Regions from separate parts of the Bradyrhizobium sp. BRP19 genome, predicted to be linked through region 1. Evidence: predicted binding sites of a transcription regulator. Region 1 holds the regulator's gene; the other holds the start of a gene.
The links. The regulator HrcA, encoded in region 1, represses chaperone genes, less so after heat shock. The targets are predictions, from matches to a motif close to GTTAGCACTCNCNNNNNGNGAGTGCTAAC.
Positions count from the first base shown of each region.

Region 2: a site for HrcA is predicted at 6,025-6,053, ahead of I6F36_RS04645 (co-chaperone GroES). Genes of this name have one in related genera too.

Region 1 is NZ_JADYVZ010000006.1:156,035-170,935, forward strand. Features, by position in the region: gene I6F36_RS20675 (class I SAM-dependent methyltransferase) at 1-580, opposite strand, end outside; gene dnaJ (molecular chaperone DnaJ) at 669-1,805, opposite strand; gene dnaK (molecular chaperone DnaK) at 2,078-3,979, opposite strand; gene I6F36_RS20690 (hypothetical protein) at 4,374-5,315, shown strand; gene pncA (bifunctional nicotinamidase/pyrazinamidase) at 5,546-6,268, shown strand; gene grpE (nucleotide exchange factor GrpE) at 6,421-7,038, opposite strand; gene hrcA (heat-inducible transcriptional repressor HrcA) at 7,133-8,221, opposite strand; gene rph (ribonuclease PH) at 8,390-9,103, shown strand; gene rdgB (RdgB/HAM1 family non-canonical purine NTP pyrophosphatase) at 9,115-9,750, shown strand; gene hemW (radical SAM family heme chaperone HemW) at 9,737-10,894, shown strand; gene I6F36_RS20725 (penicillin-binding protein activator) at 10,995-12,227, opposite strand; gene rsmI (16S rRNA (cytidine(1402)-2'-O)-methyltransferase) at 12,582-13,532, shown strand; gene I6F36_RS20735 (YraN family protein) at 13,519-13,920, shown strand; gene gshB (glutathione synthase) at 13,931-14,875, shown strand.
Region 2 is NZ_JADYVZ010000001.1:942,610-957,510, reverse strand. Features, by position in the region: gene I6F36_RS04685 (LysR family transcriptional regulator) at 1-205, shown strand, start outside; gene I6F36_RS04680 (GIY-YIG nuclease family protein) at 346-633, shown strand; tRNA gene I6F36_RS04675 (tRNA-Phe) at 839-908, shown strand; tRNA gene I6F36_RS04670 (tRNA-His) at 913-978, shown strand; gene I6F36_RS04665 (slipin family protein) at 1,317-2,480, shown strand; gene lepB (signal peptidase I) at 2,641-3,384, shown strand; partial or broken gene I6F36_RS04655 (GIY-YIG nuclease family protein) at 3,454-3,741, shown strand; gene groL (chaperonin GroEL) at 3,979-5,619, opposite strand; gene I6F36_RS04645 (co-chaperone GroES) at 5,668-5,982, opposite strand; gene I6F36_RS04640 (usg protein) at 6,361-6,648, shown strand; gene I6F36_RS04635 (tetratricopeptide repeat protein) at 6,783-8,912, opposite strand; gene I6F36_RS04630 (cupin domain-containing protein) at 9,204-9,731, shown strand; gene I6F36_RS04625 (rhomboid family intramembrane serine protease) at 9,883-11,082, shown strand; gene I6F36_RS04620 (NupC/NupG family nucleoside CNT transporter) at 11,203-12,453, opposite strand; gene I6F36_RS04615 (MFS transporter) at 12,613-13,851, shown strand; gene I6F36_RS04610 (SDR family oxidoreductase) at 14,093-14,851, opposite strand; gene I6F36_RS04605 (proteasome-type protease) at 14,878-14,901, opposite strand, start outside.

The DNA of each region.
Region 1 (14,901 bases):
AGACGCGGGCCGGCGGAAGGTTCATCCAGATCCGTTCCGAGGCCTCTGTGGACACGCCGGATAGCGATTTCGGGATCGGCGGCACCACCGCATAGGTGAACTGGATGAAGGGCGCACCGGGCGCGAGCGCGGTGAAGGCATCGCGGATGAGCCGCAGCCGCGTCAGCATCGGTTTGGTGACGAGCGGCAGGCCGGACACGACCGCGCTGGCCGGCGCGCTCAAGACATTCCAGAGCGTGTCGCGCAGGCGGTAGGCATCGCCCTGCACCACCTTGGCTTGCGGGTAGCGGTCGCGCAGCAGCGCGCAGAAGCCGGGATTGTATTCGACGAGAACGAGACGTTTCTGGTCGACCCCGCGCTCGATCAGCGCGGACGTGATGGCGCCGGTGCCGGGTCCGAGCTCGACCACCGGTGCGTCGGAATCGGGATCGACATAATGAGCCATGGTCCGCGCCAGCAGCTTGCCGGACGGCATCACCGCGCCCATGTGCAAGGGCTTTTCGATCCACGACCTGAGAAAGCGCACCTCGTCATCGAGACGAGGCTTCTTCAACGCACGCGCGGACGATGGCAATGGCATGTCGGGACCGGACGGAACCGCAGGACCGCGGCGTGTCAGAAAATGGTCATAAAGACGTATAGGCCGGAGGCGATACGGTCAAGACGCGTCAGTTCGCCCGATTGCCGAAGAAATCCTTGACCTTGGCGAAGAAACCCTCGGCTTCCGGCTGGGTATTGCCGGAGGAGAGCTTTTCGAACTCGGCCAGCAATTCCTGCTGCTTCCTGGTGAGGTTCTGCGGGGTCTCGACCATGACCTGAACGTACATGTCGCCCATCTGGCGCGACCGCAGCACCGGCATGCCCTTTGATGCAATGCGGAATCGGCGGCCCGACTGGGTGCCGGCGGGCACCTTCACCTTGGTCTTGCCCTTGTCGATGGTCGGCACCTCGAATTCGCCGCCGAGCGCGGCGGTCACCATCGAGATCGGCACGCGGCAATGCAGATCCGCGCCGTCACGCTGGAAGAACTGGTGCTGGGCCAGCGACAGGAAGATGTAGAGATCGCCGGGCGGCCCGCCGCGCACGCCAGCCTCGCCCTCGCCGGCGAGCCTGATCCGTGTGCCGTCCTCGACACCTTGCGGAATGTTGACCGAGAGCGTCCGCTCGCGGGTCACCCGCCCTTGTCCCGAGCAGGATGGGCAGGCGTCCTCGATCATCTGACCGCGGCCCTGACAGCCCGGGCAGGTCCGCTCCAGCGTGAAGAAGCCCTGCGACTGCCGCACGCGGCCGGCGCCGCCGCAGGTCGAACAGGTCTTCGGCTTGGTGCCGGCCTTGGCACCGATGCCCGAGCAGGCCTCGCAGGTGACCGAGACAGGAATCTCGATCTGCGCGGTCTTGCCGCCAAAGGCTTCCTCGAGGGTGATTTCCATGTTGTAGCGCAGATCGGCGCCGCGCTCGCGGCCGCCGCGGCCGCGCTGCCCGGCCATGCCGAACAGGTCCTCGAAGATGTCGGAGAAAGAGGAGGCGAAGCCGGCACCGAAACCGGCGCCACCGCCGAAGCCGCCGCCCTGCTCGAACGCGGCGTGGCCGTAACGGTCATAGGCGGCGCGCTTGTCCTTGTCCTTCAGGACCTCGTAAGCCTCATTGATTTCCTTGAACTTGACTTCGCTGGTCTCATCCCCGGGATTGCGGTCGGGATGGAATTTCATCGCCAGCTTGCGGAACGACGATTTCAGCTTGCCTTCGTCGGCGTCGCGTTCGACTTCGAGGGTCTCGTAATAGCAGCGCTTGGTGGACGTGGACATGATGAGCTCGGTCTATCCAATCGCGATTCAAGTTGGCGCGGAACAACGCTGACATGCGGCGGTATGAGCGCCCTTCGACCTTGCGGCGGAGGGCAGCCTGGCAGCGCTGAGAATAACGGCTGGGAATTGATCGATCGTAACGGGGCCGACTTTGAAGGAGTCTTGAAAGGAGTCCTGGCCCGTCCGTCCCGACACGACGGCCTCCCCCGCAAGGGAGGAGGCCGGTAGCGTGTGTGGGGTCCAAGCCGTCCGCATCGTCACCCTCTCGGGGCTTAAGCGGACTTCTTGTTGTTCTTGTCGTCGTCGACCTCGGTGAATTCCGCGTCGACGACGTCGTCCTTGGCCGCATCCTTCTTGGCGTCGGCCTCGGCCTGCTGCTTGTACATGGCCTCGCCGAGCTTCATCGAAGCCTGCGCCAGCGTCTGGGTCTTGGCCTTGATCGCCTCGGCATCGTCGCCCTTCAGCGCTTCCTTGAGGTCGCTGACGGCATCCTCGATGGCGCGGCGCTCGGTCTCGGCAACCTTCGAGCCGTGCTCGGCCAAAGCCTTCTCGGTCGAATGCACCAGGCCATCCGCCTCGTTCTTGGCGGTGACGGCCTCGCGGCGCTTCTTGTCCGCCTCGGCATTGGCCTCGGCGTCCTTGACCATCTTCTCGATGTCGGCTTCCGACAGACCGCCGGAGGCCTGGATGCGGATCTGCTGCTCCTTGCCCGTGGCCTTGTCCTTGGCCGAGACGTTGACGATGCCGTTGGCGTCGATGTCGAAGGTCACCTCGATCTGCGGCATGCCGCGCGGCGCCGGCGGAATGCCCATCAGGTCGAACTGGCCAAGCATCTTGTTGTCGGCTGCCATTTCACGCTCGCCCTGGAAGACGCGGATGGTGACGGCATTCTGGTTGTCTTCAGCCGTCGAGAACACCTGGCTCTTCTTGGTCGGGATCGTGGTGTTGCGGTCGATGATGCGGGTGAACACGCCGCCCAGCGTCTCGATGCCCAGCGACAGCGGGGTGACGTCGAGCAGCAGCACGTCCTTGACGTCGCCCTGGAGCACGCCGGCCTGGATCGCAGCGCCGATCGCCACGACTTCGTCCGGGTTGACACCCTTGTGCGGCTCCTTGCCGAACAGCTGCTTCACGACTTCCTGGACCTTCGGCATGCGCGACATGCCGCCGACCAGCACGACCTCGCCGATCTCACCGGCGGTGACGCCGGCGTCCTTCAGCGCCTTGCGGCAGGGCTCGACGGTCTTCTGGATGAGGTCGTCGACCAGCGCCTCGAACTTGGCGCGGGTGAGCTTCATCGTCAGATGCTTCGGGCCGGTCTGGTCCGCGGTGATGAAGGGCAGGTTGATCTCGGTCTGCGTCGTCGAGGACAGCTCGATCTTGGCCTTTTCGGCAGCTTCCTTTAGGCGCTGCAGCGCGAGCTTGTCGTTGCGCAGGTTGATGCCCTGCTCCTTCTGGAACTCGTCGGCGAGATAACCGACGAGGCGCATGTCGAAGTCTTCACCGCCGAGGAAGGTATCGCCGTTGGTCGACTTCACCTCGAACACGCCGTCGCCGATTTCGAGAATGGAGATATCGAACGTACCGCCGCCGAGGTCATATACCGCGATGGTGCCGGCCTTGGTCTTGTCGAGGCCATAGGCGAGCGCGGCCGCGGTCGGCTCGTTGATGATGCGCAGCACTTCGAGCCCCGCGATCTTGCCGGCGTCCTTGGTCGCCTGGCGCTGAGCGTCGTTGAAGTAGGCGGGAACGGTGATGACGGCCTGCTCGACCTTCTGGCCGAGATGGGCTTCCGCGGTCTCCTTCATCTTCTGCAGGATGAAAGCCGAGACCTGCGAGGGCGAGTAGGTCTGGCCGTCGGCCTCGACCCAGGCGTCGCCGTTGGAAGCCTTCACGATCTTGTAGGGAACGAGCTTCTTGTCCTTCTCGACCATCGGGTCGTCGTAGCGGCGGCCGATGAGGCGCTTCACTGCGAAGAAGGTGCGCTCGGGATTGGTGACGGCCTGGCGCTTGGCCGGCTGGCCGACGAGGCGCTCACCGTCATCCGTGACGGCGACGATCGAAGGCGTCGTGCGCATGCCTTCGGAATTCTCGATGACTTTGGCGTTCTTGCCATCCATCACGGCGACGCACGAATTCGTGGTGCCGAGGTCGATCCCAATGACCTTTCCCATGGTCCTGATATCCTTCTTTTTGCGGCAGGTTGGCTGGGCCCAAGAGGCACCCGAACCGAAACCCCCTAAGATCAAACATCCGCGATATTGCGATGATTGAGGCTCATATAGGAGGGGGGGAGGGGCCCGCAAGGACCGAAGCTAGGTTTCTGCCGCTAAAACATCGGGTTTTGGAAGGTGATATCCGGGCTCAACCGCCCTTGCGGGTGAGGAATTATTAACAGGTCCGGGCGTCGGCAAGCCCCCGCACCCGCAAGCCCGCCCGCCCTGTTGCGGCGAGGCCAAACCGGCTAAAAGGCGGACCGACCGCACAGCCGGCGCAGCTGCTTCGCGCGACAAAGCGGCCCCGTGGCCGACCATCGAACGGCCTCAATGTGAACCAATCAGAGTGGCCATGAAGCTGATCCGCCCCCTCGCCGCGCTCGCCCTCCTCGCCGTAACAGCGCTTCCGGCCTTCGCCGCCGACGTCGTTTTCCCACCCGGCTTGCGTCTCGGCATGGTGCCGCTGATCGGCCTCAGCACGGCCAAGACCTTTCCGGGCTTCGAGAGCGAGGACGGCAACGTCAAGGTGCTGGTCACCGAGCTGCCGCCGGCCGCCTATGGCGAGGTCGTGAGCGCCTTCAATTCCAATCCCGGGGGGACCGGCGGCGTCAAGCAGGACAAGGTCGAGACCCCCGCTGGCCTTGCCTATTTCACCACCGAAAGCGGCAAGGCCGGCGATACCCCGGTGAAGCGGTATTCGATGATCGTGCCCGGCGCCGGCTTCTCCGGCTATGTCGCGGTACAGATCCCGGAGAATGCGACCAAGATCTACACGGACGAGGCGGTGCGACAGATGTTCGCGAGCGCCACCACCCGCAGGCAGGTCTCGGCCGAGGAGCAGATCGCGCTGCTGCCGTTCAAGATCACCGATCTCGCCGACTTCAAGGACATCAAGACCCTGGCACCGGGCTCGAGCATCATCCTGGCCGACGGCGATGAGAGCGTGGGCTACGAGGCGAGGCCGTTCATGATCCTCGGCCTGATCGGCGCCACCCCGCAAGCCGCCGACGACCGCGCCCGCTTCGCCCAGGAGGCGGCGCTCCAGATTCCCGGCGTGCGCGAGTCGCGCATCACCATGTCCGAGCCGATCCGCATCAACGGCCAGCAAGGCTTCGAGACCCGGATCGACGGCGTCAGCGGCAAGGACAAGGTCCCGGTGACGGTGGTGCAGTGGATCCGCTTCTCGAGCGGCGGCGCTTCATTGCGCATCATCGCCAGCGCCCCGCGCGACCAATGGCAAGTCGCCTTCACCCGCTTCCGTGCCGTGCGCGACGGGATTCAGCCGAAGGGGTAGGGCGAAGCCGGCGCTAATCGTGGTTGGTCGCAGTTTCACGAAGAACCTTCGCCCAACTTCTCCCTGTGGTTATGGATCCCGGGTTCGCGCTTTGCGCGCCCCGGGATGACGGCGCTATGGGCTTTGTCAGCCCACGCGCTGGACAGAACCGGCCGCATTTTCGGGCTTCTGTTCGTACACGAACGGAACTAGGCTTCCTCCCGTTGGATCATCCTGGAGGGGAGGTAGACATGCTGGTTCGGCGACAGGTCTTGGCAATGCTTGGAACGACGGCGCTGGCGACGCTCGCGCCAAGCGCGCTGTTCGCGGCCGCACCGATCAAGCCGGACGAAGCGTCCGCGCTGCTCGTGATCGACGTGCAGAACTGCTTCCTGCCCGGCGGGAGCCTCGCGGTGAAGGAAGGCGAGCAGGTGGTGCCGGTCATCAACAAGATCTCGAAGGCATTTGCGAATGTGGTGCTGACGCAGGACTGGCACACGCCGGGCCACGTTTCGTTTGCGTCGGTTCATTCCGGCAAGAAGCCGTTCGAAACGGTCGACCTGCCCTACGGCAAGCAGGTGCTGTGGCCGGACCATTGCGTGCAGGGCACCGAGGGCGCGGCGCTGTCGAAGGACCTGTCGATCCCGCACGCCGAGCTCATCATCCGCAAGGGATTTCACAAGAACGTCGACAGCTATTCGGCCTTCCTCGAGGCCGACGGCAAGACCTCGACCGGGCTCGCCGGCTACCTGAGGGGCCGCAAGATCAAGCGCGTCTTCGTCGCTGGTCTTGCGACAGACTTCTGCGTCGCCTGGACCGCGCTCGACGGGCGCAAGGCGGGCTTCGAGGTCTATGTGGTGGAAGACGCCTGCCGCGGCATCGACACGCAGGGCTCGCTCGCCAAGGCCTGGGCCGACATGGCCAAGGCGGGCGTGAAGCGGATTCAGTCTGCGGATATCGCGGTGAGCGCGTAGGCGGCGCGCTATCCTTCCGTCATTCCGGGGCGCGCTTCAGCGCGAGCTATGGTGCGCAATTTGCGCACCTGAGAATCCATTGTGCGGTTGTCTCTGCTGTTCAATGGATTCCGGGTTCTCGACTTCGTCGAGCCCCGGAATGACGCCAACACTCAGTTCGCCGCGCTGCTCGATTCGTTGTTGTTCGCCGCGGGCGCAGTCTTCGCGCCGCCCTTGGCGACGCCGACCAGCGCCGGGCGCAGCACGCGGTCACCGATGGTGTAGCCGGCCTGCATGATCTGCACCACGGTGCCCGACGGCACCGACGCGTCAGGCACTTCGTACATTGCCTGGTGGAAGTTCGGGTCGAACTTCTGGCCCTGAGGATCCAGCTTCTTCACGCCGTGTTTTTCCAGCGCGTTGAGCAGCGCGCGCTCCGTGAGCTCGACGCCCTCGATCAACGAGACCAGGCCGGGATCAGCCGCAGCACGCGCCTCCGCCGGAACGGCATCGAGTGCGCGCTGGAGATTGTCGGCGATGTCGAGCACGTCGCGCGCGAAGCCGGTGATGCCATAGAGGCGGGCGTCGGCAACTTCCTTGGCGGTGCGCTTGCGCAAATTCTCCATCTCGGCCAGCGTCCGCAGCATGCGGTCGCGCGCTTCAGCCGCTTCCTTTTGCAGGGTTTCGACCGAACCCGGCTCGGGATCGTCGGGCATGATGTAGGGTTTCGACACCACGGGCTCGCCGGTCGCTGCAGTCGTGTCTTGGGGTTGCCGGTCTTGCTCGGTCATCGGCTCTGATCTCGAACTCGTTTCAGGGATGTTGGCCCGGATATCGTGCTTAAGCCCGCGAAAATCAAGCGCCCGTGATCGGCAGAAAGGCCGGTCAGCCCCCCAACAGGCGGCTGACGATGCGGGCGGCGTAGTCCACGGTCGGGATCACGCGGGCATAATTCAGCCGCGTCGGGCCGATCACGCCGAGAACGCCGACGATGTGGCCGGCGGCATCCCGATAGGGCGAGATGATGGTGGAGGACCCCGACAGCGAGAACAGCTTGTTCTCACTGCCGATGAAGATGCGCACGCCTTCGGCGGTCTCGGCCCGGCCGAGCAGATCGATCACGCCGCGCTTGGTCTCGAGGTCGTCGAACAACAGGCGAACCCGCTCCAGATCCTCCAGCGCGTGCAGATCTTCGAGCAGATTGGCGTGGCCGCGGACGATGAGCTGACGGTCCTCGCTCTCGCCGCCGGACCAGCTGGCAATGCCGGCCGAGATCACTTTCTGTGTCAGCTGATCGAGCTCGGCACGGGCCTCGCCGAGTGCGGTCTCGAGCTCGAGCCGCGCTTCGGCCAAGGTCCGGCCGCGGATCCGCGCATTGAGGAAATTGCCGGCCTCTGTCAGCGCCGAAGAGGGAACTCCGGGCGGCAGCGTCAACACGCGGTTTTCAACCTGGCCGTCTTCGCCGACCAGGATCACCAGCGCTTTTTCCGGTTCCAGGCGGACGAATTCGATGTGCTTCAGCCGCGCATTGGATTTCGGCGTCAGCACGACGGCGGCGGCCCGGGTCAGGCCGGAGAGCCGCATCAAGGCCTGGTCCAGCGCCGCCTCGACCGATTGCGCCTCGCCGACGGACGAGAGCTGGCTCTGGATCGCCTGCCGCTCGGCCTCGTTGAGGTCGCCGACCTGCATCAGGGCATCGACGAAGAAGCGCAGGCCCAGTTCCGTCGGCAGCCGGCCGGCGGAGGTGTGCGGGGCATAGATCAGGCCGAGCTGTTCCAGATCGGCCATGACGTTGCGCACAGATGCTGGCGACAGCGGCATCGCAATCAGGCGGGAAATGTTGCGCGAGCCGACCGGCTCACCGGTCGCGAGATAGCTTTCGACAATTTGACGAAAGATGTCGCGGGAACGCTCGTTGAGCTGGGCAAGGCCTGCGCGCGGCGCGATCAGATGGATCGGATCGTGATGGGCCACAGACGGTAACTCCTCTCGGATCCTTATAATTTGTCCATCCGGGCCGCGTCTGACAAGCGTTGCGTTTGCAGGCCGACGGTCAGGGGGTGAATAAGCCCTTGCCGCCCACCCCCGCCCCACCTACAAGCACCGCGAACAGCCTATTCCCGTGAGTTTTGGAGATTTCCCATGCGGCCAAGCCGCCGTGCGCCCGACGAATTGCGCCCCGTGACGCTGGAGCGCGGCGTGGTCAAATATGCGGAAGGCTCGTGCCTCGTTAAATTCGGCGACACCCATGTGCTGGTCACCGCCACACTGGAGGATCGCCTGCCGCCGTGGCTGAAGGGGCAGGGCCGCGGCTGGGTCACCGCCGAATACGGCATGCTGCCGCGCGCGACCTCCGAACGCACCCGCCGCGAGGCCTCCGCCGGCAAGCAGAGCGGCCGCACCGTCGAGATCCAGCGCCTGATCGGCCGCTCGCTTCGCACCATCGTCGATCTCGAAGCTCTTGGCGAGCGCCAGATCACGGTCGATTGCGACGTGCTCCAGGCCGACGGCGGCACGCGCACGGCCTCGATCACTGGCGCCTGGGTCGCGCTTGCCGATTGCCTCAACTGGATGAAGGCGCGCAACATGGTGAAGGCCAACGTGATGCGCGACAACGTCGCCGCGATCTCCTGCGGCATCTACAACGGCACGCCGGTGCTCGATCTCGACTATGCCGAGGATTCGGAAGCCGAGACCGACGCCAATTTCGTCATGACCGGCGATGGCCGCATCATCGAGGTGCAGGGCACCGCGGAACGCGAGCCGTTCACGCAGGACGAGTTCCTGAAGCTGATCGCCCTGGCGCAGAAGGGCATTGCGCGCCTGGTGGACTTGCAGAAACTGGCCGTGGCGTAGTCAATAGGCCCATGCACCGCCGAATCACCGACAAGCTCGTCATCGCCACCCACAATCCCGGCAAGCTCGCCGAGATGAGGGAGCTGCTCGCGCCGTACGGGATCGAGGCGGTGTCGGCGGGCGAGCTCGGCCTAGACGAGCCCGAGGAAACCGGCAACGATTTCCGCAGCAACGCCGCGATCAAGGCGGTAGCCGCAGCGCAGGCGACCAAGCTGCCCTCCTTCGCCGACGATTCCGGCATCGTGGTCGATGCGCTCGATGGCGCGCCGGGAATCTACAGCGCGCGCTGGGCCGGCCCGACCAAGGATTTCAACGCGGCGATGGCGCAGATCGAGCGCCTGCTGCAGGAGCGCGGCGCCACCACGCCGGACAAGCGCAAGGCCCACTTCGTCTCCGCGCTTTGCGTGGCCTGGCCCGACGATCATCGCGAGGAGGTCGAGGCGCGCGTCGACGGCACGCTGATCTGGCCACCGCGCGGCACGGCCGGCTTCGGCTACGACCCGATGTTCCTGCCGGACGGGCACAGCCGCACCTTCGGCGAGATGACCAGCATCGAGAAGCACGGCCTGCCGCCGCTTGGCCTCGGCCTGTCGCACCGCGCCCGCGCTTTTCGGAAACTGGCGGAGATCTGCCTTGAGCCGCGCTAACAAGGATGCGTTTGGCGTCTATGTGCACTGGCCGTTCTGCCTGTCGAAGTGCCCCTATTGCGACTTCAACAGCCATGTCCGCCATGCCGCGATCGACGAGGCGAGGTTTGCGTCCGCCTTCGCGCGCGAGATCGCAACGACCGCCGAGCGCGCGCCCGGCCGCGAGGTCACCTCGATCTTCCTCGGCGGCGGCACGCCGTCACTGATGCAGCCCGCCACCGTCGGCGCGGTGTTAGACGCGATCGGCAAGCACTGGACCGTCGCAGGCGACGTCGAGGTAACGCTGGAAGCCAACCCGACCAGCGTCGAAGCCACGCGCTTTGCCGGTTATCGCATCGCCGGCGTCAACCGCGTCTCGCTCGGCGTGCAGGCGCTCGACGACGCCTCGCTCAAAGCGCTCGGCCGCATGCACAGCGCGCGCGAAGCGCTCGATGCCGTCGCCATCGCGCGCCGCGCGTTCGACCGCTATTCGTTCGACCTGATCTACGCCCGCCCCGACCAGACGCCGGCGATGTGGGCGGGCGAGCTGCGGCACGCCATCGATGAAGCGGCCGAGCACCTGTCGCTCTATCAATTGACGATCGAGGAAGGCACGCCCTTCTTCGGCCTGCACCAGGCCGGCAAGCTGAAGACGCCGGACGAAGCGGTCGCCCGCGCGCTCTACGACGTCACGCAGGAGACCTGCGACAAGCTCGGGCTACCCGCTTACGAGATCTCCAATCACGCGCGGCGCGGCGCCGAGTGCCGGCACAATCTGGTGTACTGGCGCGGCGAGGAATATGCCGGCATCGGCCCCGGCGCACATGGCCGTCTCGACATCGACGGGATCAGGCACGCCACCGCCACCGAAAAGCGTCCCGAGGCCTGGCTGATGCGGGTCGAGACCAACGGCGACGGCGTCGTCAGCGACGAGCTCCTCAACAGCGAGGAGCGCGCCGACGAATTCCTGCTGATGGGATTGCGGCTCGCCGAAGGCATCGATCCCGAGCGCTACAAGGCCCTCGCCGGCCGCCCTCTCGACCCCCGCCGCATCGCGCTCTTGCGCGAGGAAGGCGCGATCACGGTCGATGCGACGGGACGGTTGCGCGTGACCAGCAGCGGTTTTCCGGTGCTGGATGCCGTGGTCGCGGATCTCGCGGCTTAGCGGATCTCGTAGCCCGGATGGAGCGTAGCGCAATCCGGGACGGTCTCACCGCGTGGACAGAACCCGGATTACGCTGCGCTCCATCCGGGCTACGAAACCATTACGCCCCAAAGCTCTTCGGCGAGCCCGCCACCGCAACGCCGCCGCCTTGCGTCACCTTCATCACGGCAAGTCCGCGTTCATTCGTGCCATCAGCACGGAAGCGGAACAGGCCGTCGATGCCGGCGAAGCCTGAGGGGTTGGTGAGCACGTCGGAGGAGAAGCGCTGGCCGCCTTGCGTGCGCGCCAGCGCGGCAACGAGCGCGACCGCGTCATAGGAAAGGGTCGCGGTGCGGATCGGCTCGGCGCCGTATTTCGTGCGGTAGCGGCCGGAGAAGGCGCGGAAGCCGGCCGGATCGGGCGCGGCGTAAAGGCCGCCCTGCAGCGCGGCGCTGGCATAGACGCGCGGATTGTCCCACAGGCCGGTGCCGAGCAGCTGGATGTTGCGCAGGTTCGCGCCCGCGGCCGTCATCGCATCCGCCACTGACACGACGGCATCGCCGTCATCGGCAATGAACAGCGCGTCGGCACTGCCGAGCTGCTGCGCCACGGTGCGCGCGGGCATGGCGCGATCGGCACCGTATTTCTCGAACGCAACGATGCGCCCGCCGCGCCGCGGCACCGCCGCCTTCACCGCGGCCTCGACGACATTGCCATAGGCGTTGTCGGGCACCAGCACGGCGAAGGAGCGCTTTCCGATGCCGGCGGAATATTCGACGATGCGGTTGACGTCGGACTCCGGCAGGAACGAGAGCAGATAGACGCCGCGTCCGGCGATGCTGGAATCGGTCGAGAAGGCGATGACGGAAATGCCGCGCGTGCGCGCGACCTGCGCCACCGCCGGCACCGATTGCGCGAACAGCGGCCCGAGGATGATCTCGGCACCCTCGTCGACCGCCTGCTGCGCGCCGGCCTGCGCGCCTTGCGGGCTGCCATTGTCGTCCTTGATCAGGAGCTGGATGTTCGGGTTCTGGAACTCGGCCAGCGCCATCTCGGCGGCGTTGCGCATCGATTGCGCGGCGAGCCCGGCATTGCCGGCCGCGGAGAGCGGCAGGATCAGGCCGACCTTCACGCCGCCGGTGCCGGCGGTCGTCGCCTGCTGCTGCGGTCCTGCCGGCTGGGCCGGCGGCGCGGAGCTCGAGAACGGGTTGGAGAACTGGCTGAGGCTTTGCTGCACGCCGGCGCAGGCCGACAGCACGGGCGCGCCGAGCAACAGGCCGAGCGCAGTCCGCCGGGTCGCCCCTGGCGATCGGGATCCCGGAAGGTGAGACTTTGGATGACGCGGGCCGACCATGGCAGCTTCTCTTCCGACCCGCCGTCGCCGGCTGATCACGACATTGCTTTCCGCGACGGGGGGCCGCGGATTCAGGCAGTGTGTCGGCAAATAGTTAACCAAAACAAAAGGATAACAACCGCTTAACGCGGCCGCAATCCCGTCCCGGCAGCTCTTCGCCGTCACTCATTCACTCATCAAGGCGGCGTTTCCGTCGCGAATATGGCGCGAGGGCCCCTCCTGCCTCCCGGCGCGATCTCGACCGATCACATTCCCGTCCGTTCCTCGCCCCTCACCCGGATACGATCTTTGGGCACGATCTTTTTCGGCGAGCCGGTTCCCAGCCTTAGCGATCGTGCCTAAGTTGGCTCCATTATGCGCGCAAAGCCGGCCCCGATAAATACGCCTGAAGCTCAAGACGCCGCCTCGCACGGTTTCTCCATCGATGCCCATCGGCTCGCGGCGCCGAAGGCCGCGCCGGGCCTCCATCTGGTCGCGACCCCGATCGGCAATCTCGGCGACATCACCCTGCGGGCGCTGCAGACGCTCGCCGGCGTCGACGTCATCGCCTGTGAGGACACCCGCATCACACGCCGCCTGACCGAGCGCTATGCGATCAAGGCCCAGCTCAAGCCATATCACGAGCACAATGCGGAGGCCGCGCGTCCCAAAATCCTGGAAGCCCTGGGACAGGGCGGCTCGGTCGCGCTGGTGTCGGACGCCGGCACGCCGCTGATCTCCGATCCCGGCTTCAAGCTGGTGCGCGAGGTCTGCGCCGCCGGCCATGCGGTGTATGCGCTGCCCGGCCCGTCCTCGGTGCTGGCCGCGCTGTCGGTCGCCGCGCTGCCGACCGACCGCTTCTTCTTCGAAGGCTTCTTGCCGGCGAAATCAGCCGCGCGGCGCAGCCGTCTCACCGAGCTCGCCCGCATTGACGCGACGCTGGTGATGTTCGAGTCAGGCAACCGCGTGCAGGATACGCTGGCCGATCTCGCCGAGATCATGGGGCCGCGCGAGGCCGCGATCTGCCGCGAGCTGACCAAGCTGCATGAGGAGATTTCGCGCGCAACGCTGAGCGAGCTGGCGCGCGAGGCTGCAACGCTGGAGACACGCGGCGAATTCGTGTTGGTGATCGCTCCGCCCGCGGCCGACGCCGAGGTTCTGACATCGGACGCGCTCGATAGTCTGTTGCGCGAGCAGCTTGCCGCGCACAGCGTCAAGGATGCCGTGGCGCACGCGGTCGCGTTGTCGGGCCGGCCGCGCCGCGAGGTCTATGCCCGCGCGCTCGAGCTCGCAAAGGATTCGCGGGGCAGCGATGGCGAAGACTGAGATTCCTGCGGAACCGAAGGTCGCGTCGCCCGAGCGCGTCGCAGCGTTCCAGACCGGTATTTCCGCTGAGAGCCGTGCCGCCGCCTACCTCATGGCCAAGGGCTACCGCATTCTCGCCAAACGTTACCGCACGCCGCATGGCGAGATCGACATCGTGGCGCGGCGCCGCAACCTGATCGCCTTCGTCGAGGTCAAGGCCCGCGCCACGCTGGACGAGGCCGCTTTCGCCGTGACGCCGCGCCAGCAGCAGCGCATCATCGACGCCGCCCAAGGCTGGCTCGCAGCGCATCCCGAGCATGCCGAATTCGAATTGCGATTCGACGCCATGCTGATTGCGCCGCGCTCGCTTCCGCGCCATCTGTTGGCGGCATTCGACGCCTCGACCTGAAAGGCAGCCCATGAAACTGAACGTCGCCGTCCAGATGGACCCCATCGCCCGCATCAACATCAAGGGCGATTCCACCTTCGCGCTGCTCCTGGAGGCGCAGAAGCGCGGCCATGGCCTGTCTTATTACACGCCCGACAAGCTCTCGATGGTCGGCGAGGAGCTGGTCGCGCCGGTTCAGCTCCTGACCGTGCGCGACGAGCCCGGCGACCATTTCACCCTCGGCGAGCCCAGGCGCGAGGCGCTGAACGGGTTCGACGTGGTGCTGCTGCGCCAGGATCCGCCGTTCGACCTCGCCTACATCACCTCGACGCATTTCCTGGAGCGCATCCATCCGAAGACGCTGGTCGTCAACGATCCCGCCTCGGTGCGCAACGCGCCGGAAAAGCTGTTCGTGATGAATTTTCCGCAACTGATGCCGCCGACGCTGATCTCGCGCGACCTGGATGAGATCAACGCGTTCCGCGACAAGTACGGCGCGGTCGTCATGAAGCCGCTGCACGGCCATGGCGGCGCGGCGGTATTCCGCGTGATGCCGCAGGACATGAATTTCGGCTCGCTGTTCGACATGTTCTCGGTGACGTTCAGGGAGCCCTGGGTGATCCAGCAATTCATCCCCGAGGTGAAGCACGGCGACAAGCGCATCATCTTGGTCGACGGCGAGTTCGCCGGCGCGGTGAACCGCGTGCCGGCCGCCGACGACCTCCGCTCCAACATGGTGCGCGGCGGCGCGGCGCAGGAGACCGAGCTCACCCCGCGTGAGCGCGAGATCTGCGCCACGGTCGGCCCGGCGCTGCGCGAGCGCGGCCTGTTGTTCGTCGGCATCGACGTCATCAACGGCAATCTCACCGAGATCAACGTGACCTCACCCACCGGCATCCGCGCCATCGCGCGGCTCGGCGGGCCTGATGTGGCCGCGAAGATCTGGGACGTGATCGAAGCGAAGCGGAAGAAGTAGAGCTCTGCGCGTAGCCCGGATGGAGC
Region 2 (14,901 bases), on a different contig from region 1:
CATGATCCAGTCGCATCAGGCCATCGGCGTGCTGCCCGAGCACAGCTGCGCACCCCTGCTCGCCGACCGCAGCCTGCGCGCCACCCTGCTGCCGAAGCGCCGCGACGTCTGGCTGCTCGTGCAGAATCACCTCAAGCGCGATCCCGCGACACGCGTGACGATCGCGTGGGTGAGGGCGTGCTTCCAGGACAGTGCGCGCGAGTGATGCTCTTCGCAGAGCAACGATCGCAATACTGCGACTACAGCTTTTGGTTGATCTGTTCTCCGCTTGATCCTAACATCCGCCCGTCATTCCGGGGCGGCGCGAAGCGCCGAGCCCGGAATCCATAGCCACAGGCCGGTGGAATGGCGTACTACGTCTACATCCTGGCGAGTAGAAAATACGGCACGCTCTACATTGGCATAACGAGCGACCTCGTTCGGCGCGTCTACGAGCACAAGATCAAAATGGTCCCGGGATTCACCAAGCGATACGGAGTCGATAAGCTGGTCCTGTTCGAAGTTTTCGATGAGCCTGCAAGCGCGATTGCTCGAGAAAAAGAACTGAAGAAATGGCGGCGCGATTGGAAGACACGATTGATCGACGAACAGAATCCAAATTGGGATGATCTCTACAACGGAATCTCCAACTAAAGCCTGTGGTTATGGATTCCGGGCTCGGCGCTCCGCGCCGCCCCGGAATGACGAACCAAAAATCTTCTCATCCCCCCTTGCAACCCGAACGTGCCTGGTCTATTAGCGCCGTCCTTCGCTAGGCCATGGGTTCGGGCTCGCTGAGATCCCGACTGGCGCGGGCCGGGTCTTGCCGGTTTCGTGTTCCGCCGAATGAAGGAGAAACGCAGGACGTAGCTCATGGAGAGCGTCGGGTTGAACACCCGAAGGCATCGGTTCGATTCCGGTCTCTTGCACAAAGGATAGCTCAGTTTGGTAGAGCCGATGATTGTGACTCATCCTGTCGCGGGTTCGAATCCCGCTCCAGCGCTCCGTTTCAGCCTGAAACGCTGATACCTCTGACGAGGACCGGACGCGCGCTTCAGTCGCGGTCCGGCCGTTTTGCCGCAAGGCTTTCCGTCCGAACCTAGACACTGTGAGACCGGCTTTGCGCCGCGGGTAGATACCGCTTGCGCTGATGCCGGGTGGCTCCGCACGGCCGCGCGACACGTCTCGCGCGATCGCGCGCGTGCGCCCGTCGTCATGCAAGCTCAAGCCCCGGCCCGCCGATTTCGCGGGAAGCGTCGTCCGCGTCCTCACGTCCTTTGCAGGTGTAACCCGCTATCCGGCCGCGCTCGGCCGGAGGCAACTGAAGGAGGCGTGCCATGACTTTGAACAAGACCTGGCATTTGCTGATGCTGAACGTGACGGTGAAGGATGGCGAGCGTGCGTTGCTGACGCGCAACGGGCAGCTCGTGCGCGTGCTCGCGCCCGGCAAGCATCGCCTGTTCGATCCCCTGCACGAGCTGAAGGCCGAGGTGCTCGACGTGGTCCGCAGCGAATTTCCTGCGGAGCGCTACGCGGTGCTGAAGGCCGCGCGGCCTGATCTTGCCGCCGAGCTGTTCGAGGCGGTCGAGACCAAGGCGGACGAGATCGCCATCGTCAGCCTCGACGGCCGGCCCGTGCATCTGATGACGCCTTGGCAGGTGCGCGTCTACTGGAAGGTCGCAACGCGCATCGATGTCGAGCGCATCGATGTGTCCAGCGACGTCAGGGTCGACGCGCGGCACCTCACCATGATCGAGCGCAGCCGCTCGACCGTCATGAGCGAGACTGTGGTCGAGAACCACGAAGCGGGCCTGCTCTATGTCGAGGGCCGGCTCGTGGAGCGGCTCGCGCCCGGCCGGCACGCCTTCTGGACCGTCGGCCGCAAGATCGAGGTGAAGCGCCTCGACCTGCGGCCCCAGGCGGTCGAGATCACCGCGCAGGAGATGCTGACCAAGGATCGCATCGCGCTGCGGGTGACGCTGACGGCGTTCCGCCGCATCGTCGATCCCGAGCGCACGGTGGCGACCGTGCCCGACGTGGATGCGTGGCTGTACCGCCTGGTGCAGTTCGCGATCCGCGAGGCGGTGGCGGGCCGGACGCTGGACGAGGTGCTGTCTGCGAAGGCGGCGCTGGATGCGGAGCTGCGCGACTATGTGCGTGCACGCGTCGCGGTATCAGGCGTGGAGGTGACCGAGCTCGGCGTCAAGGACGTGATCCTGCCCGGCGAGATCCGGGAGCTGGTGAACAAGGTGGTGGAGGCGGAGCGAGTCGCGAAGGCGAACCTGATCCGCCGGCAGGAGGAGACCGCGGCGACGCGTTCGCTCCTGAACACTGCCCGCCTGATGGAGGAGAACCCCCTGCTGCTTCGGCTCAAGGAGCTGGAGTCGCTGGAGCGGCTGGTCGAGAAGGTCGGCCGCATCGATCTCCATGCCGGTGAAGGCCAGGGCCTCGATGCCCTCCTGACCCGGCTCGTGCGTCTGAAGGCGCCCGAGAGCGCATGAACCGAAGGGCCGCCCACGGGCGGCCCTTCACATTGGCGTTGCCGCCGTCTGCGATGAACGCGATCGGCGCAAGGCGCGACCAATTTGAGCTCGTCGGGGATTGAGCGCGCTCGCAGGTTGCGTCATCTTGGGGTCGCAACGTCTTGATCAGGGAAGGCACATGACCGTTCTTCAGGAATCGATCCGCCCCGCGGCGCGATCCAGCGACTGGAAGGCGATCGTCGTCCTGATCCTCATGATCCCGGTGCTGTGGTCGCCGGTGATCCTGTTTCGCTTCGTCCTGTATCAGCCGTTCAACATTCCGTCCGGTTCGATGACACCGGCGCTGATGGTCGGCGACTACGTCTTCGCCGCGAAATACGCTTACGGGTATGGTCGCTATTCCCTCCCATTCGCGTCGTCCTGGATCTCGGGCCGCCTCCTCGCCGCCGATCCCGAATACGGGGATATCGTGGTATTCCGGACGGCGAAGGACAGTTCTGCCGACTACGTCAAGCGCGTCGTCGGCCTGCCCGGAGACCGCATCCAGATGCGGCAGGGCCGCCTCATCCTCAACGGCCGCCCGGTGACCCGCGTCGCCCTGGAGGCGACATTTGCCGGCGACGCCTGCGGTGTCGACGACCGCGCCGCCGTCAAGCGCTGGCGCGAGACGCTGCCGAGCGGCGCGTCCTATGTGACCTACGACTGCCTCGACAACGGCTATCTCGACAACACAGACGTCTTCACGGTGCCGCCGGGCCACATCTTCGTGCTCGGCGACAACCGCGACAATTCCACCGACAGCCGCATGTCGACATTCGGCTTCGTCCCGATGGACAATCTCATCGGCAAGGTGACGCGGATCTTCTGGTCGCTCGACGAAGACGGCGAGCCGCGTTTCGAGCGGCTCGGGAAGGTGGAGTAAGGCTTGCTCCGTCATTCCGGGGCGGCGCGCAGCGCCGAGCCCGGAATCCATAATCACAGGCGGACGGGAATGGCCCACTACGTTTACATCCTCGCGAGTAGGAAACACGGCACGCTTTACATCGGCGTGACCGACGACCTTGTCCGCCGCGTGTATCAGCACAGAACGAAAACCGTCCCCGGCTTCACGAGCAAGTACGGCGTCGACAAGCTCGTCCTGTTCGAAATCTATGACGATCCCGCGACGGCCATTACCCGTGAGAAGGAGCTCAAGAAATGGTGACGCGACTGGAAGACGCGTCTCATCGAGGAGCAGAACCCAAATTGGGATGATCTCTATCCGGGGCTGACCAAATAAGGTTCATCCTGCACTCCTTGTCATTCCGGGGCGCGCCCCCTTGGGCGCGAGCCCGGAATCCATAATCACAGCCAGATGGAGTGGGCCCGCTATGCCCGTCGCCCGTGAGTTTCGTGGTTATGGATTCCGGGCTCGCGCCCAAGAGGGGCGCGCCCCGGAATGACGTGCTCCCCAAAACAAAAACCCCGGCATCGCTGCCGGGGGTTCGCATTTCGTCGTTTGCCTGAGATGGCTGGATCAGAAGTCCATGCCGCCCATGCCGCCGCCCGGAGGCATCGCCGGGCCGGCGCCGCCCTTCTTGGGCAGCTCGGCGACCATGGCTTCCGTGGTGATCAGGAGCGCGGCCACCGAGGCTGCGTTCTGGATCGCGGTACGGACCACCTTGGTCGGGTCGATGATGCCCTTCTTGACGAGGTCGGCATATTCGCCGGTCTGGGAGTCGAAGCCGTAATTGTAGGCCTTGTTCTCCAGGATCTTGCCGACGATTACCGAGCCGTCTTCACCGGCGTTGATCGCGATCTGGCGAGCGGGGGCCGACAGCGCCTTGCGCACGATCTCGACGCCGGTCTTCTGGTCGTCGTTCTTGGTGCGCAGACCCTTGAGCTGCTCGGAGGCACGGAGCAGGGCGACGCCGCCGCCCGGAACGATGCCTTCTTCCACGGCCGCGCGGGTCGCATGCATCGCGTCATCAACGCGATCCTTGCGCTCCTTGACCTCGACCTCGGTCGCGCCGCCGACGCGGATCACCGCGACGCCGCCCGCGAGCTTGGCAAGACGCTCCTGGAGCTTCTCACGGTCGTAGTCCGAGGTGGTCTCCTCGATCTGCGCCTTGATCTGGGCCACGCGCGCCTCGATGTCGGCCTTCTTGCCGGCGCCGTTGACGATCGTGGTGTTCTCCTTGTCGATCATCACCTTCTTGGCGCGACCGAGCATGTTGAGCGTGACGTTCTCGAGCTTGATGCCGAGGTCTTCCGAGATCGCCTGGCCGCCGGTCAGGATCGCGATGTCCTGCAGCATGGCCTTGCGGCGATCGCCGAAGCCCGGAGCCTTGACGGCCGCGACCTTGAGGCCGCCGCGCAGGCGGTTCACGACGAGGGTCGCAAGCGCTTCGCCTTCGACGTCCTCGGCGACGATGACCAGCGGCTTGCCGGTCTGCACCACGGCCTCGAGCAGCGGCAGCAGCTCGTTCAGCGAGGAGAGCTTCTTCTCGTTGATGAGGATGTAGGCATCGTCCATCTCAACGCGCATCTTGTCGGCGTTGGTGACGAAGTAGGGCGAGATGTAGCCGCGGTCGAACTGCATGCCCTCGACCACGTCGAGCTCGGTCTCGAGCGACTTGGCTTCCTCGACGGTGATGACGCCCTCGTTGCCGACCTTCTTCATGGCGTCGGCGAGGAACTTGCCGATTTCGGCATCGCCGTTGGCCGAGATGGTGCCGACCTGGGCGATCTCGTCGTTCGAGGTGACCTTCTTCGAGTTCTTCTCGAGGTCGGCCACGACGGCTTCGACCGCGAGGTCGATGCCGCGCTTGAGGTCCATCGGGTTCATGCCGGCGGCGACCGACTTGGCGCCTTCCTTCACGATCGCCTGGGCGAGCACGGTGGCGGTGGTGGTGCCGTCGCCGGCCGCGTCAGCGGACTTGGAGGCGACTTCGCGCACCATCTGCGCGCCCATGTTCTCGAACTTGTCGTCGAGCTCGATCTCCTTGGCGACGGTGACGCCGTCCTTGGTGATGCGGGGAGCGCCGAACGACTTGTCGAGCACAACGTTGCGGCCCTTCGGACCGAGCGTGACCTTCACCGCATTGGCGAGAACGTCGACGCCGCGCAGCATCTTGTCGCGCGCTTCAACCGAGAATTTGACTTCTTTGGCTGCCATCTGGAGTTTTCCTTAGGTGAGTTTGACTGGAGGGGAGGAGAGGGGCTCTTAAGCCGCCTTCTTCTTGGACTCGCTGACTTCGAGAACGCCCATCACGTCGCTCTCCTTCATGATCAGCAGGTCCTGGCCGTCGATCTTGACCTCGGTGCCGGACCACTTGCCGAAAAGCACGCGGTCGCCGACCTTCAGGTCGATCGGGATCAGCTTGCCAGCTTCGTCGCGGCCACCGGGGCCAACGGCGACGACTTCGCCCTGGGAGGGCTTTTCCTTGGCAGTGTCGGGAATGATGATGCCGCCAGCGGTCTTCTCTTCGGCGTCGATGCGCTTGACCACGACGCGGTCGTGAAGCGGACGGAATTTCATGCAGTCCTCCTAAGCAATTGCTCGGGTTGAGGTTTTGAGATTGTTAGCAATCGTTGCCCGTGAGTGCTAGCACGAGCGAGCCTGAAATAGGACAGGAATTTTGCGGGAGCAAGGGTTTGTAGCAGAAAAAATAGCAGCCGAAAGCGCGGACTGCCAGAAACTCCTCGCCATCGTTAACCCGGCAGCCGTGACCGTATTAGCACGGAGTCGTCTCTGCTGCTAAAGCATTGAATTTCAACAGCTTGTTAAACTTTTGGGCTTGAGATGAGTTGTCAGTTTGCGTCACATTTCTCTCATGTGAGCGCATCGTTTCCGGGTGGCTCCCCGGGGCACGGACCAAGCCACTCGCCGAATGCGCTCCTGCAAAGGAGGTTTGGCATGGGACTGCGCGTTGGGGGCGTTTCCGAGGAATTCCGGAAACAGATGCTGGGCTACGGGCTGACGACGGCACAAATTCTCTATCGAATGCCGGATCATCCCTCGCTGCTCCAGACCTATGTCTGGCAGAACTACGACATGTTTCCGAAATTCCCCGCGCTCACCGATTTCCTGGCGTTCTGGCAGGAGAAGCTCGACGGTCCCCTCCATTCGGTGACGGTGGCCCATTCCAAGCTGATCAAGCCGGCCGAGCTCCGCGCCGTTGACGGCGTGTTCCGCCTGCATTGAGGCCGCGTAGGGTGGATTAGCCTGCGGCGGCGCGACGCGCTGCCGCTGGCGTAATCCACCTCGTTTCTCTCCGCGTGCCGAAACAGAAACGGTGGATTACGCCTTCGGCTAATCCACCCTACGAGATCACGCAATCAGACGCCGCCGCTGCAATAACGCGTCCACATCGCGCGATAGGCCGCGTCCACCGCTCGTGCATATGAGATGGGGTTGCCCGCGGCCGCAGCGTTGATCGTTGCGGGCAGTTCGCGGCGCAATTTGTCGAGCTCGCCGGTCTCGGCCGCGCGGCTGGCCGCGATCTCGACATAGGCCCCCTCGCTATCGGCGACCCAGTCCGGCAGGCCAAGTGCGGTGAGGATGGCGCCGGCAGCGCGGCCGGGCAGGCTGTTGCCGAGCTTCGCCACCACGGGCACGCCCATCTGCAGGGCTTCCCATGTGCTGACGCCGCCGTTCTGCGGGAACGGATCGAGAGCAATATCGATGCGATTGAACGATGCCAGATGCTCGTCCCGCAACGTGGCCCCGAGCAGATCGACGCGTTCGGCCGGCAATCGGCAAGCCGCAAATCGCGCCAGCAGCTTGTCGCGGACGAGTTGATCGTCGAGCGCAACATCCTTGATCAGGAGGCGCGAGCCCGGCACCCGCTCGAGGATCCTGGACCAGACTGCCGCCGCCTCGTCCGAGATCTTGCTGATGCGGTTGAAGACACCGAAGGTGACGAAGCCGTTCGAGAGCGCCGGCGTTCCGGCCCGCGTAATCCCGGCCGGCAGCGGCGCCAGCGTCACGAAGCACGGCAGGTCGACCACCGTCTCTGCAAACAGATGCCGAACCTCGTGCGGAATCCCGACCGGATCCGAGAACAGATAGTCGATCGTCGGCAACCCGGTGCCGGTGCCATGGCCCCAGCCGTGCGCCTGGATCGGTGCCGGCTTGCGCGAAAATATGCCGAGGCGGTTTCCTTTTGTATGGCCGGACAGATCGATCAGGATATCGATGCGATCGTCGCGAATCTGGGCGGCGAGGCGATCGTCGCTCCATTGCGAGGCGTCGCGCCAGCGATCGGCGATGCCTTGAAATTCGCGTGTCGTCGCATCGACTTTCGCCGAGCACGAATAGCAAACGATTTCGAACCGGGCGCGGTCGTGGTGTTGCAGGACAGGCTTGAAGATGAGCGCAGCCGAATGCGCGTTGAAGTCCGACGAGACGTAGCCGAGCACCAGGCGACGATCCGGATCGCGGCTGTTGTCATGGGGGGCGGCCGCTTCTGAAGCGATTTTCGCGCCGATCCGCTCCCACCATACGCGTCGCGCCTGCTGATGCTGCTCGACGCTGGCGTCCGGCACGAAATCGAGCGCGAAGATCTTGCTGGAGATCGCGCTCTCGAGATCGGGCCGGATGTCGAGGGCTCTGTCGAAACTGGCGAGGGCTTCGTCGACCCGGCCGAGTGCGGCAAGACAAAGGCCCAGCACCAGGTGAGCCTGATCGGAATCGGGCGCGATCGCGAGCGCCTTTTCGCAATCGGATAGTGCCTCGGCCATCTGCCGGGTCTGGAGCAAGACATTGGCGCGCCAAAGCCATCCGTTCACGTCGTCAGGGGCGAGGGCGATTGCCCGGTTGCAATCCGCCATGGCCTCGTCGAATCGCTGCAGCTCCCGGAGTGCCACGGCGCGGTTCGCCAGCGCCGCCGCATAGTCGGGCTTGATCGCGAGCGCGCGGTTCAGGCTTGCAAGAGCCTTGTCGTAGTTGCGCAGACGGCAGAGCGTGGAGCCGCGGCCGTTGTGGGCTTCGGCGAGGTTTGCGTCGACGGCGAGCGCCCGATCGTAGCTGTCGAGCGCTTCCTGGTAGCGATCCAGGGCCGCGCTCGCGTTCCCGAGATTGGAGAGAGCGAGGGCGTAGTTGGGCCGCAAGGCGAGCGCCTTGCGATAGCTCTCGCGGGCATCATTGTGACGTTTCAGCCCGTTCAGCGCGACGCCCAGGCTCATATGGGCTTCGGCCGATCGCGGATCGACGACAACCGCCCGGCTCAGCAGGCTCTCGGCCTGCTGATAATTCCCAGCATCGGACTCCAACGCGCCGAGCATATGCAGCGCGATGAATTGATTGGGCGCGATCTGCAGGAGCTGGCGATAGGCAGCCTTGGCCCCGGGCAAGCGTCCCTTCTTGTGCAACTCGAGCGCTTGCCCGAGCAAGGGCAGCACGTCGACCTTTTGCCGCTTCTGAAGCCGGGCATTTTGAAATGCACGCTGACCGACATTGCTGCCCATGAATCAATTCCCCCGGATGTCCCGGGCGAGACTAGTTCAGCGCGAGAACGAAGACGAGACGCCCCCAGCCCGACGCGCCAGCTTGGGGCAAGCTACGATCCGATACGGTGATCGCGTGATTGGCCTCAGCCTCTTACCCTCCAGGGGAGGGTCCTGGAGGGGGAGGGTGACAGCGCGGATGCGGCACTACTCAACACGACCAGCTCTGCGATTGCTGCCTCGCCCACGACTGGATAAGCTGACCTTCAAGCCATACCGCGCGACGGCGGCTCAGAAACAGGGAGGCAGACAATGGCCAAGCAAAAGGCATCGAGGCCCGCATTGAAGACCGCGGTGAAGAAGCGGAGTGGCGCCAAGGCGGCGGCGCGATCCTCGGCACGCAAGGCCGTGAAGGCGAAGGCGCGCACTGCCGCTGCGAAAAAGCCCGCACGTCCGAAGCAGCGCATCGCCGTCAGCCATCACCGCGAGGAAGACTTCAAGGCCGACGGCCTGCGCGCCTACGCGAAGTATCGCGATCTCGGCATCGGCGAGGCGACCCATGGCCTCGCGCAGGCGCATGTGATCCGCCTGCAAGGTCCCTGCAACCCGGCCGAGGTGTCCAAGCTCCACTATCACGACGTCGAATTCCAGATGGTCTACGTGCTCAAGGGCTGGGTGAAGACCTATATGGACGGGCAGGGCGAGACCTTGATGCAGCAAGGCAGCGCCTGGACCCAGCCGCCGAAGATCAGGCACATGATCCTGGACTATTCGGACGACGTGGAGCTGCTGGAGGTGATCCTCCCCGCTGAGTTCAAGACGGTGGAGCTGAAGGCGTAAGCGCAACTCTCGATCGCTAAAATGCGGTCGATCCGAGAAACCGGGCGGTCAGCAATCGGGATGATTTCGGCCGCCCCGCAAGCCTGGTGCTAACCAGTCGAAAATACCTCTCGCGTCAGCTCAAGGCTGTGTCAACGCGGGAAATGCTTTCATGGCGACCAACACTTTTGGCCGACGCGGCACCGTAGCGCCAGCTCCAAGAGCATCGTTTCAAGCCGCCGCCGCGCCGATCGCCATAGAGAAGCCCTCTTCCAGCGAGGAGACGCTTTTTGCCGACAACAAGCTTCTGGCCGACATCCCCTTCCTCACCATAGGCCTGATCTTCGGTCTGGTCCTGATCTTCGTTCTGCAGCGTAGTCTCGCCATCGACATCGCGCGGGACGGCGACATTGATGTGCGCTCGCTGATCGCTCAGGGCGCGTCCGGCTACGATCTCGTCGTCGGACGGGGGGAGTGGTGGCGAATCGGCCTTGCGCCGCTTCTGCATGGCAGCGGGTGGCACCTCGTGAGCAATTGCGTTGCGCTGTTCATCGTCGGCGTCAGGCTGGAGTCGCTGATCGGCCGCGGCTGGTTTGCGCTGATCTTCGTTGCCAGTGCACTGGCCGGAGAGGCCGGCTCGCTGCTGGGCAACGGCCCCGGCACGGTCGGCGTCGGTGCGTCCGGCGCCGTCACCGGGCTGATCGCCGCGCTGTTCGTGGCGAGCTTCGATCCCGAAGCGGACGCCGATCAGACCATATCGAGGCTGAAGACGTCGCTGTTCTTCGGTGTTCCCGCACTGCTGCCAATGGCCTTTGGCGCTTCCGGCAACGTCAACTATTACGCCCACGCAGGCGGTGCGGTGGCCGGCGCCGCGCTCGCCGTCACGCCGTGGCTCGCCTTCTGGTCCTATGACAGCCTGCCGCGGAGCGCGAGCATGACCTTGCTGGCAGGATCCATCGGATCTCTCATCTGCGCCGGCTTCGCCGCCGCGCATTATTCGGCCTACATGGCCGATGCCGCGCACTATATCCGCGCCTCGGAAGTGCCGATGAAGGGCGACGAGATGGCCAGCCGGTCGCTCGATCTCGTTAGCCGCTACCCGAAAGACGCGCGGGCTCACGTCTACCGTGCTGTCTTCTTCCTGGAACAAGCGGATATCAATGCCGCCGAGAGGGAAGCGCAAACCGCCATGTCGCTCGCAGCTTCGGACGTGGCGGGTGGGCCGGTGCGCTCCGGGGCGCAGGGCTTGATGGCGGTGTTGCTGTGGGTGCAGGGCCGAACCAGCGAGGCGAAGGCCATGGCGGCCGAGCCATGCCGTGCCAAGATGCCCGAGGTGCGTCGCATCCTGCAGAAGTCGAAATTGTGCGGTTGATGCAAAGATTCTCGCCGCCGTCATTGCGAGGAGCTCTTGCGACGAAGCAATCCAGACTGTCTCCGCGGACGCATGTCTGGATTGCTTCGCTTCGCTCGCAATGACGCGTGGAAAGAGAGCCTACGCCAGCACCCCCACCACCGCTCCCATCAGACACGTCGTCAGCGTCCCCGACACGATCGACTTCAGACCCAGCGCGTTGATCTCCTCGCGCCGCTCCGGTGCCATCACCCCTAAGCCGCCGATCATGATGCCGAGGCTGGCGAAATTGGCGAAGCCGCACATCGCATAGAGCATGATCAGGCGCGAGCGCGGATCGAGCGTATCGGGCGGCAGCTTCGAGAAGTCGACATAGGCGATCAATTCGTTCAGCACGGTCTTGGTGCCCATCAGGCTGCCGGCGGTGATCGCCTGATCCCACGGCAACCCCATCAGCCAGCACACCGGCGCCATGACGAGGCCGAGCAGCCGCTGCAGCGAGATCGCGGCGCCGCCGACGTGCGGGAGCAGGCCGAGGATTGCGTTGACGAGATAGACCAGCGCCACCAGCACCAGCAGCATCGCGACGATGTTGATCAGCAGCTCGATGCCCGCGCTGGTGCCTTTCACGATCGCGTCCATCGTGCTGGCGACCTCCATCTGCGGATCCTCCAGCGCGCCGCCGGTGCGCTTGTCGGAGGTTTCAGGGACCATGATCAGGCTGACCAGGATCGCCGCCGGCGCGCCGAGCACGGAGGCGATGACGAAATGCGCGGCGGCGTCGGGAATGAGCGGCGCCAGCAGCGTCGCATATAGGACCAGCACGGTGCCGGCGATGCCGGCCATGCCGCCGGTCATGACCAGGAACAATTCGCTGCGCGTCATCTGTGCCAGATACGGCCGCACGAACAGCGGCGCCTCGACCATGCCGAGGAAGATGTTGGCAGCGGTCGAGAGCCCGACGGCGCCACCGACGCCGAGCGTGCGCTCCAAGAGCCAGGCCATGCCGCGGACGATCGGCGGCAGCACGCGCCAATAGAACAGCAGCGTCGTGAGCACGCTCATGACCAGCACGATCGGCAGTGCCTGGAACGCCAGGATGAAGTCCGCGCCTGGCGCCTTCAGGTCGAAGGGCAGGGGTCCGCCGCCGATATAGCCGAACACGAAGGCGGAGCCGGCCCGCGAGGCCGCCGAGATCGCGCCGACCGCCTCGTTGATGGCGCCGAAGGCATGGGCGACGACCGGCAGCTTCAGCAGCACGAGGGCGGTGACGAAGGTCGCGGCAAGGCCGATCGCCGCCTGGCGCAGCGACACCGCGCGACGATTTTCCGCCAGCGCGAAGGCGATCAGCAGCAATGCGAAAATGCCGAGTGCAGATTGCAGGCGCAGCATGATGTCCCAAACCCTCGATGATTATGGCCGTGCCTGCGCTGCAAAGGCAATGCCGGGAGCAGCCGGGAACGACCAGTGTTGACAAGCGGGGCCACCTCGGCCACGCGGGAGGCCTTCGATATCGAGGGAAAGAGCGGTCCGAGCGTGACCGAAGAGGCGATGCCAGAGCAGCCAATATCCGGACATCGACCGGTCACCGCCGGTGAGCTCCTCCGCCATCCCGCTTTCCTGTTCTTCCTGCTCTCGCGCAGCCTGTCGCGCTTCTCCAGCCAGATCGCGGCCGTCGCGATCGGCTGGCAGATCTACGATCTCACCGGCTCGGCGTTCGACCTCGGGATGGTTGGTCTCGTCCAGTTCCTGCCCACCGCTCTTCTGGTGTTCGTCGCCGGCCACGCCGCCGATCGCTACGAGCGCAAGCGCGTCGTCCAGCTCTGCCAGCTGGTGGAGGCCGCGACCGCGCTCTATCTCGGGGCCATCACCTATCTCGGCGCGGTCAGCGAAGTGCAGATCTTCATCGCGACTTTCCTGCTCGGAATCGCCGGCGCGTTCGAGAGCCCGACCACGGCGGCGCTGCTGCCGCTGATCGCGCCGCAGGGCTCGCTCCAGCGCGCCACTGCCGTCTCCAGTGGGGCGGCGCAGGTCGCGACCATCACGGGACCTGCGCTCGGCGGCATCGCCTATGCGGTCGCCCCGCACCTTGCCTATGCCGTGATGGTCCTGTTCTGGGTCTTGGGGATGATCTTGACCGGCTTCATCCGGCCGCGCCCGCAGGCGATCGCGAGGGAGGGGATGGACTCGGACAACATCTTCGCCGGCGTCCGCTTCATTCGCAGCAACCCGGCGATCCTCGGGACCATCTCGCTCGATTTGTTCGCCGTGCTGTTCGGCGGCGTCACGGCGCTGCTGCCGATCTATGCCCGCGACATCCTCCAGACCGGCCCGGTCGGGTTAGGCGTGCTGCGCGCCGCGCCTGCGGTCGGTGCCTTGCTGATGACCATGGTGCTGGCGCGCCACGCGATCTCCCGGCATGTGGGCCTTCGCATGTTCCAGGCCGTGATCGTGTTCGGCCTCGCCACCATCGTGTTCGCGCTGTCGTCCTGGATGTGGCTGTCGGTGCTGTCGCTTGCAATCCTCGGTGCGGCCGACACGATCAGCGTCGTGATCCGCTTCTCGCTGGTGCAGCTGTCGACACCCGACGAGATGCGCGGCCGCGTCGGCGCGGTGAACTTCCTGTTCATCAACGCCTCGAACCAGCTCGGCCAGTTCGAGAGCGGAGTGGCAGCCGCGCTGCTCGGCGCCATGCCTGCCGCCGTGCTCGGCGGCGTCGCCACCGTCGCAGTGGCGCTGCTCTGGATGAAGCTGTTTCCAGCCCTGCGCAAGGTGGAGAGCCTGGAGTAGGTCCTCCGCTCTCTCAACGTCATTGCGAGGAGCTCGCGACAAAATTGCGTAGCAATTTTGCGCTGGTGCGACGAAGCAATCCAGAATCTCACCGCGGCGGCAGCCTGGATTGCTTCGCTGCGCTCGCAATGACGATTGTTGAGATGGCGTGGGGACTTAACTCGCGTCACGCCCGCAGCCCGGCAGCAGCAGGCGCCTCTTGACGCCTACTGTGCATGGGGTTGTTTTCGCGCTTTTTTGTTCAGCCCCGCCCGACGAACGGCATCTTGGTCGCCATCACCGTCATGGTCAGCACGTTGGCATCGAGCGGCAGGCTGGCCATGTAGGCCACGGCATCGCCGACTGCTTTCGCGTCCATGCGTGGCTCGTGCTTGGTGGTGCCGTCGGGCTGCAGCACGCCGGGGCCGTTGACCATGCGGTCGGTCATCGGGGTTGCGGCATTGCCGATGTCGACCTGGCCGACGGCGATGTCGTACATGCGGCCGTCGAGATTGCTGGCCTTGGTGAGGCCGGTGATGGCGTGCTTGGTCGAGGTGTAGGCCGCCGAGAATGGCCGCGGCGCGTGCGCCGAGATCGAGCCGTTGTTGATGATGCGGCCGCCGCGCGGGGTCTGATCCTTCATGATGCGGAAGGCGTGCTGGGTGCACAGGAACGGGCCGGTGAGGTTGGTGTTCACCACGGCCTGCCATTGCTCGAGGCTGAGATCCTCGAAGTTGACGGCCGGCGCGCCCATGCCGGCATTGTTGAAGAGCACGTCGAGCCGGCCGTAGGTCGCCTTCACCTTGTCGAACAGCGCGGCGATGGAGTCCGGCTTGGTCATGTCGGCGGTGACGCAGAGGCTTTTTCCCGCGGGACCGAGCTTTGCCGTCTCCTCGAGCATGTCGAGCCGGCGGCCTGTGAGCACCACGGTGAAGCCGGTGTTCATCAGCGCCAGCGACGCCGCGCGCCCGACGCCGGTGCCGGCGCCCGTCACCAATGCGATTTTTTTCGCTTCACTCATCGTTTCCTGCCTTTTCTCTTCTGCTGTCAGGTTTTGGGTTCTTTGTCGTT